DNA from 4 places in the Solibacillus sp. FSL R5-0449 genome. Region 3 is predicted to be linked to each of the others. Evidence: riboswitches for the same ligand, from Rfam matches in the RefSeq annotation. Region 3 holds a riboswitch; each other region holds the start of a gene.
What was found. Region 3 has a riboswitch for S-adenosylmethionine ahead of MKY27_RS01615 (O-acetylhomoserine aminocarboxypropyltransferase/cysteine synthase family protein). Riboswitches for the same ligand answer to the same signal wherever they lie in the genome.
Positions count from the first base shown of each region.

Region 1 (3,812 bases), 690 kb from region 3:
TCCAGCGTCATATCATAGCGTAAAAACGGTGTAATTAAATAAATCCCGTTAAAGTATTTGCAAGCCGTATCGAGTAGCTCTTTCGCAATCGCGATGCCTTCTGCTGTCGCTGCTTCCTTGTCATCCCCGCAAGCAGCCATACGCGCAAGTACTTCATCTGATAACTTAATTCCCGGTACTTCATGATGTAAAAATTCCGCGCTGCGCGATGACGTCAACGGCATAATTCCGATATAGATTGGTGTTTCCAAGTGTTTAGTCGCCTCATAGATTTCGACGATTTTCTCTTTCGTATAGACCGGCTGCGAAATAAAGTAATCTGCACCATGCTCGATTTTCTTCTCTAAACGGGCAACAGCACGGTCCAAAACACGGACATTCGGATTAAAGGCAGCGGCCACAGAGAAGTTCGCCTGTTTTCGTAACGATTTCCCTGTAAAAGAACCACCCTTATTTAACTGCTTAATTAAGGAAATAAGCTCCATTGATGAAACATCATAGACGCTTGTCGCACCCGGGAAATCTCCCACTTTTGTCGGGTCCCCTGTAATGACAAGAATATCGTGAAGTTCCAGCGCATCCAGCCCCATCAAATGTGACTGAAGCCCAATTAAGTTGCGGTCACGGCATGTTAAATGCGGCAATGAGCGAATCCCATGCTCTTTTAAAATAGCGGCCATCGCGATATTACTAATACGCGGTGAAGCAAGTGAGTTATCCGCCATCATAATGACGTCTGCGCCCGCTTTTGCCAGCTGTTTTGCCCCTTCGACAAACCCGTCAATTTCCAGATGACGCGGTGTATCAAGTTCCACAATAACAGAGCGTTCACGTTTTGCTTTTTCGTGAAGCGGCTCTTGCTTACGCGGTTCTGGAATACGGACAAATTGTGTTTGCCCAGGTTTGGCTTCTTTTGTATCGACCGGCTCCATATTCGCCAAACGTTTTTTTACTGCTGCAATATGCTTCGGTGTTGTTCCGCAGCAACCGCCAATTAAACGGACTCCCTGATTTACGAGTTCGACAGCGGCACGTGCAAAATAATCGGTTTCCGACTCATAGACAACACGACCATCTTCAATATCCAGTAATGATGCATTTGGGTATGCCGATAAAAATGCCTTATCCGGTAAATTGACTCCTTCAAACGCCTGGATTGTATGGAAAGGACCTAATCGGCAGTTACTCCCAACAATATCTGCACCTAATCTTTCCAAATCATGAAAAGCTTCATTTAAAGACATCAAATTTTGAAGGACACCCGGTTCCTGCATTGTGACTTGGGCAATGATCGGTAAATCGGTCATTGAACGTAATAGATGGACACAATGGGATAGTTCTTCAAAATCATAATACGTTTCAAGTAAAAATCCGTCCGGTTCTCCAGCTAGTAATACTTCAGCCTGCTCTTGGAATGCAGCTAAAATTTCGTCTAATGTCGCATCACTTTTTCGGATTCCGCGAATACCGCCAATTGTCGCCAGAACATATTGTCCATCAAGGGAGGCAGCACGCTTTGCGATTTTTAATGCAGCTTCATTAAATTCAAAGACACGATTTTCATAGCCATATCGTGCAAGCTTTATCCGGTTTGCCCCATATGTATTTGTTTGGATAATATCTGCACCCGCCGCAATATATTCACCATGAATTTTCTCTATAATATCAGGACGTGCAATATTCATTTCTTCATGACAATAATCCAATCCATATGAATAAAGAAGTGTTCCGATTGCCCCGTCTGCTGTTAAAACCCGCGTTTGTAATTCTTCAAGTAAACCCATTGCCTTCACTCCATCATTTACAGTATTTTCAGTATATTAACGATATAAAAAAACCTTCTTTCATTAAATAAAAGAAGGCTTAGTAGTGATCAACTTAATCCCTTCTCATCTTCTGGCATTTGCCACTGGATTTAGCACCTGACTTAACGTTGGTTGCTGAAGTTTCATCGGGCCAGTCCCTCGACTTCTCTTGATAAGAAAATAATATGAATTTTTAAAATAATTAAATGAATCATAACGTTATCTAATAATTACGTCAATACCCTTTAGCTGAATGAAGTATTTCTTTACATAATTCGACTAATAATCTGTTCAGCCGTTTTTTTACCGTTTAAAATACAGGCACCGATTCCTACACCGAAATAGGCACATCCCGCTAATAGAACATTCGGGTAAGCCTCTTCCAGTTGCTTCATAACTTCCGATAATGCTTCATTATGCGCCAAATCATAGCGGGGCATCTGGTCAATCCACTTTGTTACATTAACAACCGTCGGCTCCGCTTCAACACCTAAGCTGAGACGAATATCTTCCAATGCTACTTTTGTCAGCTCTTCATCAGACATGGCTGCCAACTCTTCATAACGCGGGTTAATATTTTTATAAAACAGGCGAACGAGTAAATTACCCTCTGCCGACGTATGTTTCCATTTACGGCTTGTCCATGTCGACGCATTGCAAACTAAATCGCTATTATGGGAGACGATAAAGCCTGTTCCATCAGCTGGTAAAACATCATCAGGCACATCAAAGCCCACATACATCGTTAAAGCAGATGCAGTCGTGAACTTTTTCAGCTGCTCTTCCAATAATTCATCCTGTATGACATGACGCACTGTTTCATTTGGAACTGCGAGTACAACAACATCGGCCAAAATCGTTTCATCTTCCAGCACGACTTCATATTGCTCTTCTTTTTTTGAGATTTGCTTTGTTACCGTATTTTTCATGAATTCAACTTCCGGCAGCTGTTCCTCTAAACGATCGATCAATGCCGATAAACCCGAACGGAAAGAGATAAATTTCTTATTCGCTGCTTTTTCGAATTGTTCCCGATGTGCTTCGAATCCTTTAATAATCGATCCGTATTTATTTTTATAGTCCACTAAATAAGGCAAAGTGGATGCCAGGCTCAATTGATATAAATCACCCGAATAAACACCCGCTAATACGGGGGCAATTTGTTTGCGGACAATTTCCTCCCCTAAAAAGTACTCCAAAAACGTTCCGATAGAGCTTTCTTTTGTAAATGTAGTGTTCGGAATTTCCAAATCTTGCAGTGCTCTCTTTTTACCTTCTTCAGAAATTAGCGTACTCGACATAAGTGATTCTACACTCATCGGAATACCGAATGTCGAGCCTGCCGGGATTGCATGAAGCTCATTATTCGTATGAATGTAGGAAATACCTGTTTCGTTATAGACAAGCTCTGATTCAAAATCAAGCGCCTTTACAAGCTCCAAAACCCCTGGATGACGAGCTACAATTGAGTCAGCCCCCGTTTCCATAATAAAACCTTTATCCTTTTCGGAATGAATTTTCCCACCTAAATATGCGTTCTTTTCAATTAATATTAACCGCGCTTCCACATTTTGCTCGTACATTTTATTTTTCAAATAATGCATCGTACATAGCCCGGTAATCCCGCCACCTACAACTACTACTGTTTTCATATCCATTCTCTCCTATTTCGTTCGCTTCTCTTTTTATAAGTATAAACTTTTTTATATTAAATATGGTCTGCTGGGTATCACATTTTTCAGAACTTCATAAGAAAAGCCACCCTACTTAAAAATATGGTAGGATGGCTTCTTGTTTATTTATAAGATAGTTGCTTTGTTAGGGAAATAATTTCTGCCTCCAAAGATGTAGAGCGTTTATCAAAATAACGGATACGTTCAATACTGCGATTTTCTAAATGTTTGTTTAGATCTAACATATTTACTGCATCACTCGCAAACAGTTTTAAGGTACGGACACCAGATTCAATTTTCCGAACTTCCTTGCCATAAATAAGTGCGGTATTAT
Region 1 covers NZ_CP150239.1:3,215,888-3,219,699, forward strand. The annotation lists gene MKY27_RS16100 (bifunctional homocysteine S-methyltransferase/methylenetetrahydrofolate reductase) at 1-1,784, opposite strand, end outside; SAM riboswitch class I at 1,887-1,984, opposite strand; gene hemG (protoporphyrinogen oxidase) at 2,072-3,457, opposite strand; gene MKY27_RS16110 (chemotaxis protein) at 3,601-3,812, opposite strand, start outside.
Region 1: it holds a riboswitch for S-adenosylmethionine, as region 3 does, so the genes downstream of both, MKY27_RS16100 (bifunctional homocysteine S-methyltransferase/methylenetetrahydrofolate reductase) here and MKY27_RS01615 (O-acetylhomoserine aminocarboxypropyltransferase/cysteine synthase family protein) in region 3, are expected to answer to the same signal.

Region 2 (3,812 bases), 1.4 Mb from region 3:
ATGCGCTATGAAGAATAACGACTACGGCTTTTGGTTGTTGCTCTGTTTCCCATTTCCACATGGCCATACTCCTTACATATAAATTATTTTAATGTCATAAACACGTGACCTTTAATAAGGGTCAGTATTGTTAACCTATATCATAAAAATACGATGTTACACCTTTTTTCACAAGGCCTCATTATATTACTATTTATTTGTTTAATTATAATACATTCCATTCTAAAAGAAATGTTAATTGAAAAATCTTCATGTTTTGTTACGATATCTATAGATTTATCTACAATTTTATAGAAGAAATGAGGAATTGAAAATGATTTACCCTTATAAGGATAAAGAACCGACGATCCATCCTTCCGCATTTATTGCCGACTATGCCACAGTTACCGGTGACGTAACAATCGGAGCCGAAACTTCAATCTGGTTTAACACGGTCATCCGCGGCGATGTCAACAAAACAATAATCGGAGAGCGTGTCAGTATACAGGATTTGAGCTGCCTTCACCAAAGCCCTGCTTATCCTCTCATTATTGAAGATGAAGTAACTATAGGTCATCAAGTTACATTACATAGCTGTACAATTAAGAAACGTGCTTTAGTTGGTATGGGTTCCATCATATTGGACGGTGCCGTTATTGGCGAAGGAGCATTTATCGGTGCCGGCAGTCTTGTTCCGCCGGGAAAAGTGATTCCTCCTAATTGTTTGGCGATGGGTCGTCCAGCAAAAGTCGTACGTGAAGTAACGGCAGAAGACCGCGCTGATATGGACCGGATTATTTCCGAATATGTGGCGAAGGGTCAATACTATAAATCACTTCAGAAATAATTTTACACTCATATATTATTTTTCGGAATCTCTACCTATTATATAGGAAATTTAAAAGAAATTATAAAAAAGGAGCACTCCACCTAACTGGATGCTCCTTTATATTTTATTAAATTCCTGCTTTTGCTTTCAGTTCAGCTGCTTTATCCGTATTTTCCCATGGCACATTTAAATCTGTACGACCGAAATGTCCGTAAGCTGCTGTTTGCTTATAGATCGGGCGACGTAAATCAAGCATTTTAATAATGCCTGCAGGACGTAAATCAAAGAGCTCACGAACCCAGTTTACGATTTCTGATTCCGCCACTTTACCTGTACCGAATGTGTCAACTGCGATTGACACTGGTTGTGCAACACCGATTGCATACGCCAATTGTACTTCAGCACGGTCAGCTAAGCCAGCCGCTACAATGTTTTTAGCAACATAGCGTGCTGCATATGCTGCAGAACGGTCAACTTTTGTTGCATCCTTACCTGAGAATGCACCGCCGCCGTGACGTGCATAACCGCCGTAAGTATCCACAATAATTTTACGACCTGTAAGACCTGCATCGCCTTTAGGTCCGCCGATTACGAAGCGACCTGTCGGGTTGATGAAGTATTTTGTAGCTTCATCCAATAAATGTGCAGGAACTACCGGTTTAATCACGTGTTCTTTAATGTCTGTTTGGATTTGTTCCAATGTTGCTTCTTCATCATGCTGTGTTGAAATAACGATCGTATCCACACGAACAGGTTCATTGTTTTCATCATATTCGATTGTCACTTGTGTTTTACCATCCGGACGTAAATATTCCAATTCCCCTGATTTACGCACTTCTGTTAAACGACGCGCTAATTTGTGAGCTAAAGAAATAGGCATCGGCATAAGTTCCGGTGTTTCGTTACATGCATAACCGAACATTAAACCTTGGTCACCTGCACCAATTGCTTCAAGTTCATCTTCCGTCATTGAACCTTCACGTGCTTCCAATGCCTGATCAACACCTTGTGCAATGTCAGGTGATTGCTCTCCTACTGCTACTAATACTGCAAGATTTTCAGCATCAAAGCCGTACTTACCGCGTGTATAGCCGATTTCTGCCACTGTATCGCGGATAATACCCTTCATATCTACATAAGTAGACGTTGTAATTTCACCAGATACTAATACTAAGCCTGTTGTTACCGTAGTTTCACAAGCTACACGTGCATTTGGATCTGCAGCTAAAATAGCGTCTAAAATGGCATCCGAAATTTGATCACAAATTTTGTCCGGATGTCCTTCCGTTACACTTTCTGATGTAAACAGTCGACGATTTGTCATGTCATTTCCTCCTAAATCACTTTGGCAATTGTTTTTTATTGATACGGTACTCATTACCCATGTCCGTTATATTAGAGCACTTACGCATATGCGTATCCGGCCTTTTTAACGTCAAGCTATATTTGCTTTAACACGAGGGTCTGAAAGGCTGTAACTATATAATTTTCGCTCAGTACGAAATTGTAAAACAGAATAAAAAAAATCCTTTCGCTCATAGCCGTGTTCATCACACGTGAGGAAAGGATATTACGTTTCGTTACCTTTCACTCTTATCGTTCAAGGGAAATTTTGCCCTTGCATCAGGTTGGCACCAACACGTATAAAATATACGCAGGTTGCCGGGTTTCATAGGGCCTGCCCCTCCACCAGCTCGGGATAAGAGTATCCGTTCAATTAAACATATTACGCAAAAAATCAATGACTGTCAACAAATTTTGACTTTTTTCGATATGTCAAAATTTACGAAAAAATAATTTGCAATTAGTATAGATTATTTCACTTAATGTGTTATACTATTTTTGAATTAGGAATCAACTCCCCTCTATAAGGGAATACTATAAAAAAGGATGGTATTTAATAGATGAATTCGGTAGAAATTGCTAACGAGCTGAAAGAACTTTTAAACGGGGAAAACATCAAAACTCAATTATCTGTTCCACAATTGATTGAAAAAGCGACATCACGCGGAGAAGCAACGCTAACTGTTGAGGGTGCTTTACGCGCTGAAACAGGCAAATATACTGGCCGCTCTCCTAAAGATAAATATATAGTAGAAGAAGAAATCTCAAAAGACAAAATCGATTGGGGTAAAGTCAACCGTCCGATCTCAGCAGAAGTATTTGATAAACTTTATGTAAAAGTTTTAAATTACTTAAAAGAACGCGACGAGTTATATGTATTCAACGGTTTTGCCGGTGCAGACAAAGATTCTCAATTATCTATTAAAGTAATTAATGAATATGCTTGGCATAACCTATTCTGTCATCAATTATTCATCCGCCCAACAGCAGACGAATTGGCTAAACACGTTGCCGAGTTTACAATCGTATCTGCGCCAAACTTCAAAGCAGATCCGGAAGTAGACGGTACTGGATCGGAAACATTTATTATAACATCTATCGAAAAGAAAATCATCTTAATCGGCGGAACTGAGTACGCAGGTGAAATGAAGAAGTCAATCTTCGGTATTATGAACTACTTATTACCTGAACAAGGTATTTTCCCAATGCACTGCTCTGCCAACGTTGGCGAAGAAGGCGATGTAGCATTATTCTTCGGTTTATCTGGTACAGGGAAAACTACGTTATCAGCTGACAAAGACCGCAAATTAATCGGTGATGATGAGCACGGCTGGTCTGACAACGGTGTATTCAACATTGAAGGTGGTTGCTACGCAAAAACAATCAACCTATCTGCTGAAAATGAGCCGGAAATCTACAATGCGATCCGCTTTGGTTCAGTATTGGAAAACGTGGCAGTAGACCCTGAATCACGCGAATGCGACTATGCAGACGGTTCTTTAACAGAAAACACACGTGTTGCTTACCCAATCGACTTTATCGACAATATTGTATTGCCATCAGTAGCAGGTCATCCGAATACAATCGTCTTCTTAACAGCCGATGCATTCGGTGTATTACCTCCTATCTCTAAATTAACGAAAGAGCAGGCAATGTATCA
Region 2 covers NZ_CP150239.1:2,535,295-2,539,106, forward strand. The annotation lists gene MKY27_RS12585 (alpha/beta hydrolase) at 1-61, opposite strand, end outside; gene MKY27_RS12590 (gamma carbonic anhydrase family protein) at 314-826, shown strand; gene metK (methionine adenosyltransferase) at 936-2,132, opposite strand; SAM riboswitch class I at 2,399-2,514, opposite strand; gene pckA (phosphoenolpyruvate carboxykinase (ATP)) at 2,713-3,812, shown strand, end outside.
Region 2: it holds a riboswitch for S-adenosylmethionine, as region 3 does, so the genes downstream of both, metK (methionine adenosyltransferase) here and MKY27_RS01615 (O-acetylhomoserine aminocarboxypropyltransferase/cysteine synthase family protein) in region 3, are expected to answer to the same signal.

Region 3 (3,812 bases):
TACAGAAGTTGCACCATTTGCAATCTACTTGCAAGAAGGTGACCAGGCGACGATTACGTATGCAAAAACAGGAGAAGACTTCCAACCTGTAAAAACATTGCAGATTGAAGGGTTGAAATAAACAAAAGGAGTATGCCATTTTGAGGCATACTCCTTTTTAATTGGATTACTTCCAAGTAAAGCCTCGTGAAGCAAGGAAGTCTTTCATATGCGGACGGTTTTGCTGAACTAAGTAATCAGCCATTTGTTTCGTCCATGTCGCAGTCTTCTGATTTGAAGAACGGCTGCTGTAATAGTCTTCCATAATTCCATCGTACTCATCCAGAAGTGTTTCATACTTATCAACGTCATAACCGTTTTCATGCAACACCGCAGCTACCGGTAAACGCGGCTTTGTTTCGTTACGTTTTGTCGGTGTACCGATTGTCATCGCAAACAACGGGAAAACGTATTCCGGTAAATTGAAAAGCTCGCTGATTTCTTTAGGATTAGTACGGGCACCACCGATATAGCAAATGCCATAACCCATTGATTCAGCTGCAATAACGAAGTTTTGGGCAAATAACGCAACATCTGCTACCCCTACAAGAACATTTTCAGCAGAGTCAGCAGAAATATCAACCCCATGCTTTTGACCCGCTACTTGCAAACGTTTGAAATCTACACAAAACAAGAAAGAGGCACCTGCTGTTTTGAACTGGAATTCGTTTTTAGACAGTTCCCCAAGCTTCTTTTTCTTTTCTTCATCCGTTACCCAAATGACACTGTATGCCTGGACAAAATGCGAACTTGCTGCCATTTGTGCCGTTTCGATTAAATCGATGACCGTTTCTTTTGAAATTTCCTCACCTGTATATTTACGAACAGATGTATGACTGCGTAATAATTCTTTTGTATTCACGTGAACATCTCCCTTTTATGTAATAAAACTTAATGGTGTATCCTTCATGCTTATTTTAGTCAATATTTTACTTGAAGTCGATTATTAGCGTCTGTTCAATTCTTAGTGAGGGAATTTTTGCATATCGTTAAATACAGATAAGAGCAATCAGAATTAAATCTGAAAATTTTAAATTTTTTGTATTGACATATCGGATTAGTATGTTTTATACTGAGACACAACGATGGAACACAAATCACATAACTCTTATCAAGAGCGGCGGAGGGAATAGGCCCTGAGATGCCCGGCAACCAGTAAGTGATGAACTGACTAAGGTGCTAAATCCTACAAAATGGACAATCATTTTGAAAGATAAGAGGAGGCAAACTTGCTCATGCGCAACCCTCTTCTTAACTGAAGAGGGTTTTTTTCATTTAAAAAATCCTCCTCAAAAAACACCGATTTCACCATCGATTAAATTTTTGGGGGTAATAAAATGACAAATTTAAGACCAGAAACATTATTATTACACGGGGGTCAAAAACCAGATCCTGAAACAGGAGCAATCGCTGTTCCGGTTTACCGTACAACGGCTTATGCATTTAACGACACTGCTCATGCGCAACGTCTATTTGCATTACAGGAGACAGGCAATATTTATTCCCGTATTATGAACCCGACAGTCGGGGCATTTGAAGAACGGGTTGCTTTATTAGAAGGGGGTACAGCTGCAGTAGGGCTTTCATCTGGCGCAGCAGCAGTAGCATTTTCTATTTTAAACGTAGCCGGTGCAGGGGATGAAATTGTTGCGGCAGGCTCTCTTTACGGCGGGACTTACAATTTATTCGCAACTACATTGCCTCGCTACGGCATTACAGTAAAATTTGTGGATGAATCAGATCCTGCAAACTTCCAGGCGGCAATCACGGATAAAACGAAGGCAATCTTCGCTGAAATTATCGGAAATCCAAGCTTAAAAGTACTGGATATTGAAGCGGTAGCAAACATTGCTCATGACAATGGTCTTCCTTTATTAATCGACAGCACATTTGCTTCCCCATACGGAAGTAATCCGATCGAATTCGGCGCGGATGTTGTCATTCATTCTGCAACAAAGTGGATTGGCGGTCATGGAACGACGATCGGCGGGATTGTTGTTGATGCAGGGAAGTTTGATTGGACGCAAGGAAGACATCCAGGATTTACAGAACCGGATACTTCCTACCATGGTCTACGCTACGGAATTGACACAGCAGGCGCTGCATTTGCGACAAAGCTTCGTGTTCAACTATTGCGTGATTTTGGTCCAACATTATCTGCTGACGCGGCATTTAACTTCCTGCAAGGACTTGAAACGCTTCATTTGCGTATTGTCCGACACAATGAAAATACACAAAAAGTAGCCGAGTATTTAAGAAACCACCCATTTGTGGAATACGTAAATTACAACGGCTTTGAAGATTTTGCGACACATGATCTAGCGAAGAAGTATTTGAAAAATGGCTTCGGATCGATCATTACATTCGGTATTAAAGGTGGGCGTGAAGCAGGCCGCCAAGTAATCGATAACGTGGAACTGTTCTCTCATGTAGCGAACGTTGGGGATGCCCGTTCATTGATCATCCACCCTGCGAGCACAACACATCAACAGTTATCTGCTGAAGAATTAAAAACTGCCGGCGTATCGGAAGAGCTCATTCGCTTATCGATCGGGTTAGAAGCAGCAGAAGATATTATCGCTGATTTAGAACAGGCACTAGCAAAAGTTGCGGCTGAAGTAGGCGTAGAAACAAACGTATAAATGTGATGAAAGGCTTAGCTTCTCCCATTCGAGAAGTTAAGCAATTTTTAGAAAATTAATCCCTACTATTTTTATAAGTTTTATTGACAAATATAAAACCTAGTAATACAATGGGGATAATAAAATACCAACCAGAAAAATTTAAAATGATGTTGCAGCATCATTGGAAGAAAAGGAGTTGTTCAACATGGGGAAAGTATACAGTGCACAAAACATTGCAGCCTATATTATTTATGAACTTAATGACGTAAAGGAATTTGTGAACGCTTGCGCTATCCAGCAAATTTTGGCCGATGTGAATACGATGTGGCAGCATGTTTTTGGACACAATGCTTTCTCAGAACAAGCTCACGATCTTTCCACAGAAGGTTATGTTGTAAAAGAAGTAGCCGAAGCATACAAAATTCATGGTACAGCCCATATTTTATCGCCAGCAAGAGAATGGTTTTTAAAGTACGGGGAATTTCAGTTAGTGGAGCGCCCATACGCGGTTCCTGACTACTCGGCAAAAGAGGAAATCGTCATGACCAAAATTTTAACTGCCTATCGTTTACGGGCTTTTAATGATATAAACGTGGCAGTATAAAATAATTTCGGAACACTAGCGAGCCCCCTTGCTAGTGTTTTTTATTTTGAAGATTTTTGCGGGTGATGTGATGTATGGGTTTTATTGGAAGAATTAAGAAGGTTATTAGAAGAAGTTTTGGGAATATTAGAAGAAATGGCGATGTTATTAGAATTTGAGGGGAATCGTGGTTTGGGTACGTGCTTTTTTAGCCGAAAAATGGATGCAAAAACCGGTATGCCGGTTTTATTAGAACAATGGAGTGGGATATTAGAAGAAGTGTGAGTGATATTAGCACATTGAGCTCGGATATTAGCATGTTTTGCATCCATATTAGAACATTGGCCGGATATATTAGAAGATCGCAATTTTATTAGAACATTTTAAAATATATTAGATGATTTCCGAATATATTAGAAAATAACAAAACGCCCTCACTACATAGCCTCAACTACAAGAAATGACTGGAAATCTTTACGCCCTCCACCCTAAAATAGCTCTTAAAAAATAAAATTTGGATGAATATTGACCGTTTACAGTAAACAAATGTCCTTCTAGGCGAGATT
Region 3 covers NZ_CP150239.1:324,072-327,883, forward strand. The annotation lists gene MKY27_RS01605 (hypothetical protein) at 1-121, shown strand, start outside; gene nfsA (oxygen-insensitive NADPH nitroreductase) at 167-901, opposite strand; SAM riboswitch class I at 1,145-1,259, shown strand; gene MKY27_RS01615 (O-acetylhomoserine aminocarboxypropyltransferase/cysteine synthase family protein) at 1,377-2,681, shown strand; gene MKY27_RS01620 (hypothetical protein) at 2,869-3,267, shown strand; gene MKY27_RS01625 (hypothetical protein) at 3,352-3,531, shown strand.

Region 4 (3,812 bases), 1.3 Mb from region 3:
AACGCGCAACAACCCTTACAACTTAATTCCGAAAAAACGTGTAGCTGCAGCGAAACTAATCGAAGCAGAAAAGTATGTAGTTTAATAAAGACTGTCATCGGGTGCATGAAAGTGCACCCGATTTTTCTATCGTTTTCTAATAAATCGTAAAATGTTCCAATATAATTTCAGAAGTTCTAATATATATTGGAACTTCTAATATAAGTACTATATTTTCTAATATGTCACGCAAAGGTTCAAATAAGTGAAACCGTTCTTCTAATATAAGTCCGGCATGTTCTAATATTTTCATACATCTTCTAATAAAAACCGCTCCGATCATGCGAACACATTTTTGATTTGTCCTTCTATATCCGTTACAATATAGGAAAATCCAGGGCAAAAAGGAGTACTTACATGACAATAAAATTCATCCAATATCCAAAATGTACAACTTGTAAAAAAGCGCAAAAATGGCTAGATGAGCAAGGTGTGGACTATGAAAATATTCATATTGTAGAACAGACACCATCGAAAGAAGAACTTAAAGCCATTTACGAAGCAAGCGGTGTACCGTTGAAGAAATTCTTTAATACTTCAGGTATGAAATATCGTGAGTTAGGCCTAAAAGATAAACTACCGACAATGTCCGAAGATGAGCAATTAGAGCTATTAGCATCGGATGGTATGTTAATTAAGCGACCGATCGTTACAGATGGAAAAAAATTAACTTTAGGATTTAAGGAGTCTGACTTCTTAGAAACTTGGAAATAAACAGTTATTCACATTGTATTTCCGAACGAAATATGGCAAAATGAACTTGAATGTACTACATATAACATGGAGGTTTTCAAATGAGCACACCAAAAGAATTACGTTATTCAAAAGAGCATGAGTGGGTAAAAATTGAAGACGGTAAAGCGACAATCGGTATTACGGATTTCGCACAATCTGAATTAGGCGATATCGTATTCGTAGAGTTACCTGAAGTAGGCGATGAAATTTCAAAGGATCAGCCTTTCGGTAGTGTAGAATCTGTAAAAACAGTTTCTGAACTATATGCACCACTTTCTGGTAAAGTTGTTGCAATCAACGAAGAATTACTGGACAATCCTGAATATGTAAATGAATCACCATACGGTAATGCATGGATGGTTACTGTTGAGTTAACAAGTGAAGCAGAAGTTGAAGAATTATTAGACGCAGACGCTTACACTGCATTAATCGAACAATAAGATTAAACAATAAGACCAAACACTAAAGCCTTCTAATTAAAGGTTTTAGTGTTTTTTTGTTATTCTATATATAAAGGTGATGGATGGAAGGAAGCGTGTACTATGGGAAAATGCATCGTTGTTGAAGGACGTGCCGATAAACTGAGAATACTTCCGATATTAGCGGAAGACGTGACGATACTTTGCACGAATGGCACAATAAGTGAAGTCAATTTAATTGATTTATTGGATGAATATGAGCAAGATGAAATTACGACTATGTTTGATGCAGATAAAAACGGTGAAAAGTTACGTAAACTGATGAACCGTGCATATCCCGAAGCGACACAGCTTATCATACCTCACGAATATGTGGAAGTAGAAAAAACACCTACTAAAATCTTAAGGGATATGTTACTACAAGCAAAATTTATAGTAAACGAAGGATGACAGTATAATGGAACAATGGACGAAACAGCAGTGGGAACAGAACGTACAACAGCATGATCAGACAGCGTTTTTCTTATATACGCCGATGTGCGGCACATGTGAAGTATCGGAAAAAATGTTGGATGTAATTGAGAAATTACTCCCAGATCTCCCGCTTGGTATGGCAAATATCAATTATTTAGGAGATTTACCATATGAATTGAAAATTGAAAGTGTACCTTGTTTAATCGTTTCGGATAAGGGAGAACTAACGAATAAAATTTACGCATTTAAATCCGTACCGTTTCTGTATGAAATATTAAAAAAGTAATTGACGAAGTCTCTTTATCGTGATAAAGTAACATTCATAATAATAAAACTTAATAACGTTACTCTTATATAGAGAGGTGGAGGGAAGTGCCCTATGAAACCCGGCAACCAGCGTTTACGCAAAGGTGCCAATTCACACAAAGTTTAAACTTTGAAAGATGAGAGAACGGTTTACCGTATAAATGTATGTGAAACCTTTCTACTTGTCATGGTAGAAAGGTTTTTTTCATTCAACGGATGTTTTGGATGAAAAATGAACATGATTTTGAAATAGCAGGAAGGTTATTTCAATTTAGAAGGAGTACAACCGATGATTGATATACAAAATATTACTAAAGTGTATAACACGAAAAACGGTAAACTTACAGCGGTTGATAATGTAAGCTTATCGATTAACAAGGGAGAAATATACGGTATTATCGGCTACAGTGGTGCCGGCAAAAGTACAATGATCCGCCTGCTGAACGGTTTGGAAAAGCCGACAACAGGTTCTGTCATTGTAGGTGGCCAGGATATCGCGAAAGCTTCCGGGGCAAAATTACGAGAAGCACGCCAAAAAATCAGTATGATTTTCCAGCATTTCAACCTGCTTTGGTCACGTACCGTTGAAGAAAACATCGCATTTCCACTTGAAATTGCGGGTGTTTCAAAAGCTGATCGTGAAAAGCGAGTAGAAGAGCTGATTGAACTCGTTGGTTTAAAAGGAAGAGGGAAAGCGTATCCTTCTCAATTGTCAGGAGGGCAAAAGCAGCGTGTCGGCATTGCCCGAGCGTTGGCAAACAATCCGGAAGTGCTTTTATGTGATGAAGCGACATCAGCGCTTGATCCGGAAACAACGGATTCGATTTTGGAACTACTGCTCGATATTAATAAAAACATCGGACTTACAATTGTACTCATTACACATGAAATGCATGTTATCCGCAAAATCTGTAACAGAGTAGCGGTGATGGAAGCCGGAAAAGTAGTGGAACAGGGCGATGTATTGCAAGTGTTCCAGCATCCTCAAGCACCCATTACGAAAAACTTCGTATCACAGGCTTCTGGTGAAACACCGGAAACACAAGCATCACTGGAACAAATTTTTGCCAACTATCCGGGAGGCAAAATCGCCAAATTAATATTTGCCGGTGCTACGACAGAACAGCCTGTCATCTCGCAAATGATTAAGCAGTTTGACGTAGTTGTAAATATTGTGCATGGTAAAATCTCGAATACAACGGGCGGTTCGTTTGGTACATTGTTTATTCATATCAATGGCGAACCAAATGCAGTCGCGGAAGCACTGAGCTTTTTAGCGAAGCAAGAAATTCAAACGGAGGTGATTGAGCATGTTTAATCAATTATTTCCGAACGTCGACTGGGGTAAAATGCTCGACGCAACATATGAAACCATTTATATGACGGCTGTTGCGACAGTCATTACATTTATACTCGGCATTCTGATTGGGATTGTCCTATTTTTAACGAGCGACAATCAATTATGGGCTAATAAAATTGTGCACTTTTTAACAGGATCACTCGTAAATATTTTCCGGTCGATTCCATTTATCGTCTTAATCATTTTATTAATTCCGTTCACAAAGTTTTTACTTGGAACAATCCGTGGTGCCAATGCAGCATTACCTGCGCTAATTATCGGTGCAGCACCGTTTTATGCACGCATGGTATTAATAGCGTTACGAGAAATTGATAAGGGTGTTATTGAAGCAGCCCGCTCAATGGGAGCGAAAACTTCTACGATTATTTGTAAAGTATTGATTCCGGAAAGTTTACCGGCATTAATTTCAGGTATTACAGTTACTGCTGTCGCTTTAGTAGGGTATACAGCAATGGCCGGCATTATCGGTGCCGGTGGTT
Region 4 covers NZ_CP150239.1:2,612,116-2,615,927, reverse strand. The annotation lists gene MKY27_RS13175 (acyl-CoA dehydrogenase family protein) at 1-85, shown strand, start outside; gene MKY27_RS13170 (arsenate reductase family protein) at 397-753, shown strand; gene gcvH (glycine cleavage system protein GcvH) at 834-1,214, shown strand; gene MKY27_RS13160 (toprim domain-containing protein) at 1,317-1,643, shown strand; gene MKY27_RS13155 (thioredoxin family protein) at 1,651-1,953, shown strand; SAM riboswitch class I at 2,015-2,117, shown strand; gene MKY27_RS13150 (methionine ABC transporter ATP-binding protein) at 2,263-3,291, shown strand; gene MKY27_RS13145 (methionine ABC transporter permease) at 3,284-3,812, shown strand, end outside.
Region 4: it holds a riboswitch for S-adenosylmethionine, as region 3 does, so the genes downstream of both, MKY27_RS13150 (methionine ABC transporter ATP-binding protein) here and MKY27_RS01615 (O-acetylhomoserine aminocarboxypropyltransferase/cysteine synthase family protein) in region 3, are expected to answer to the same signal.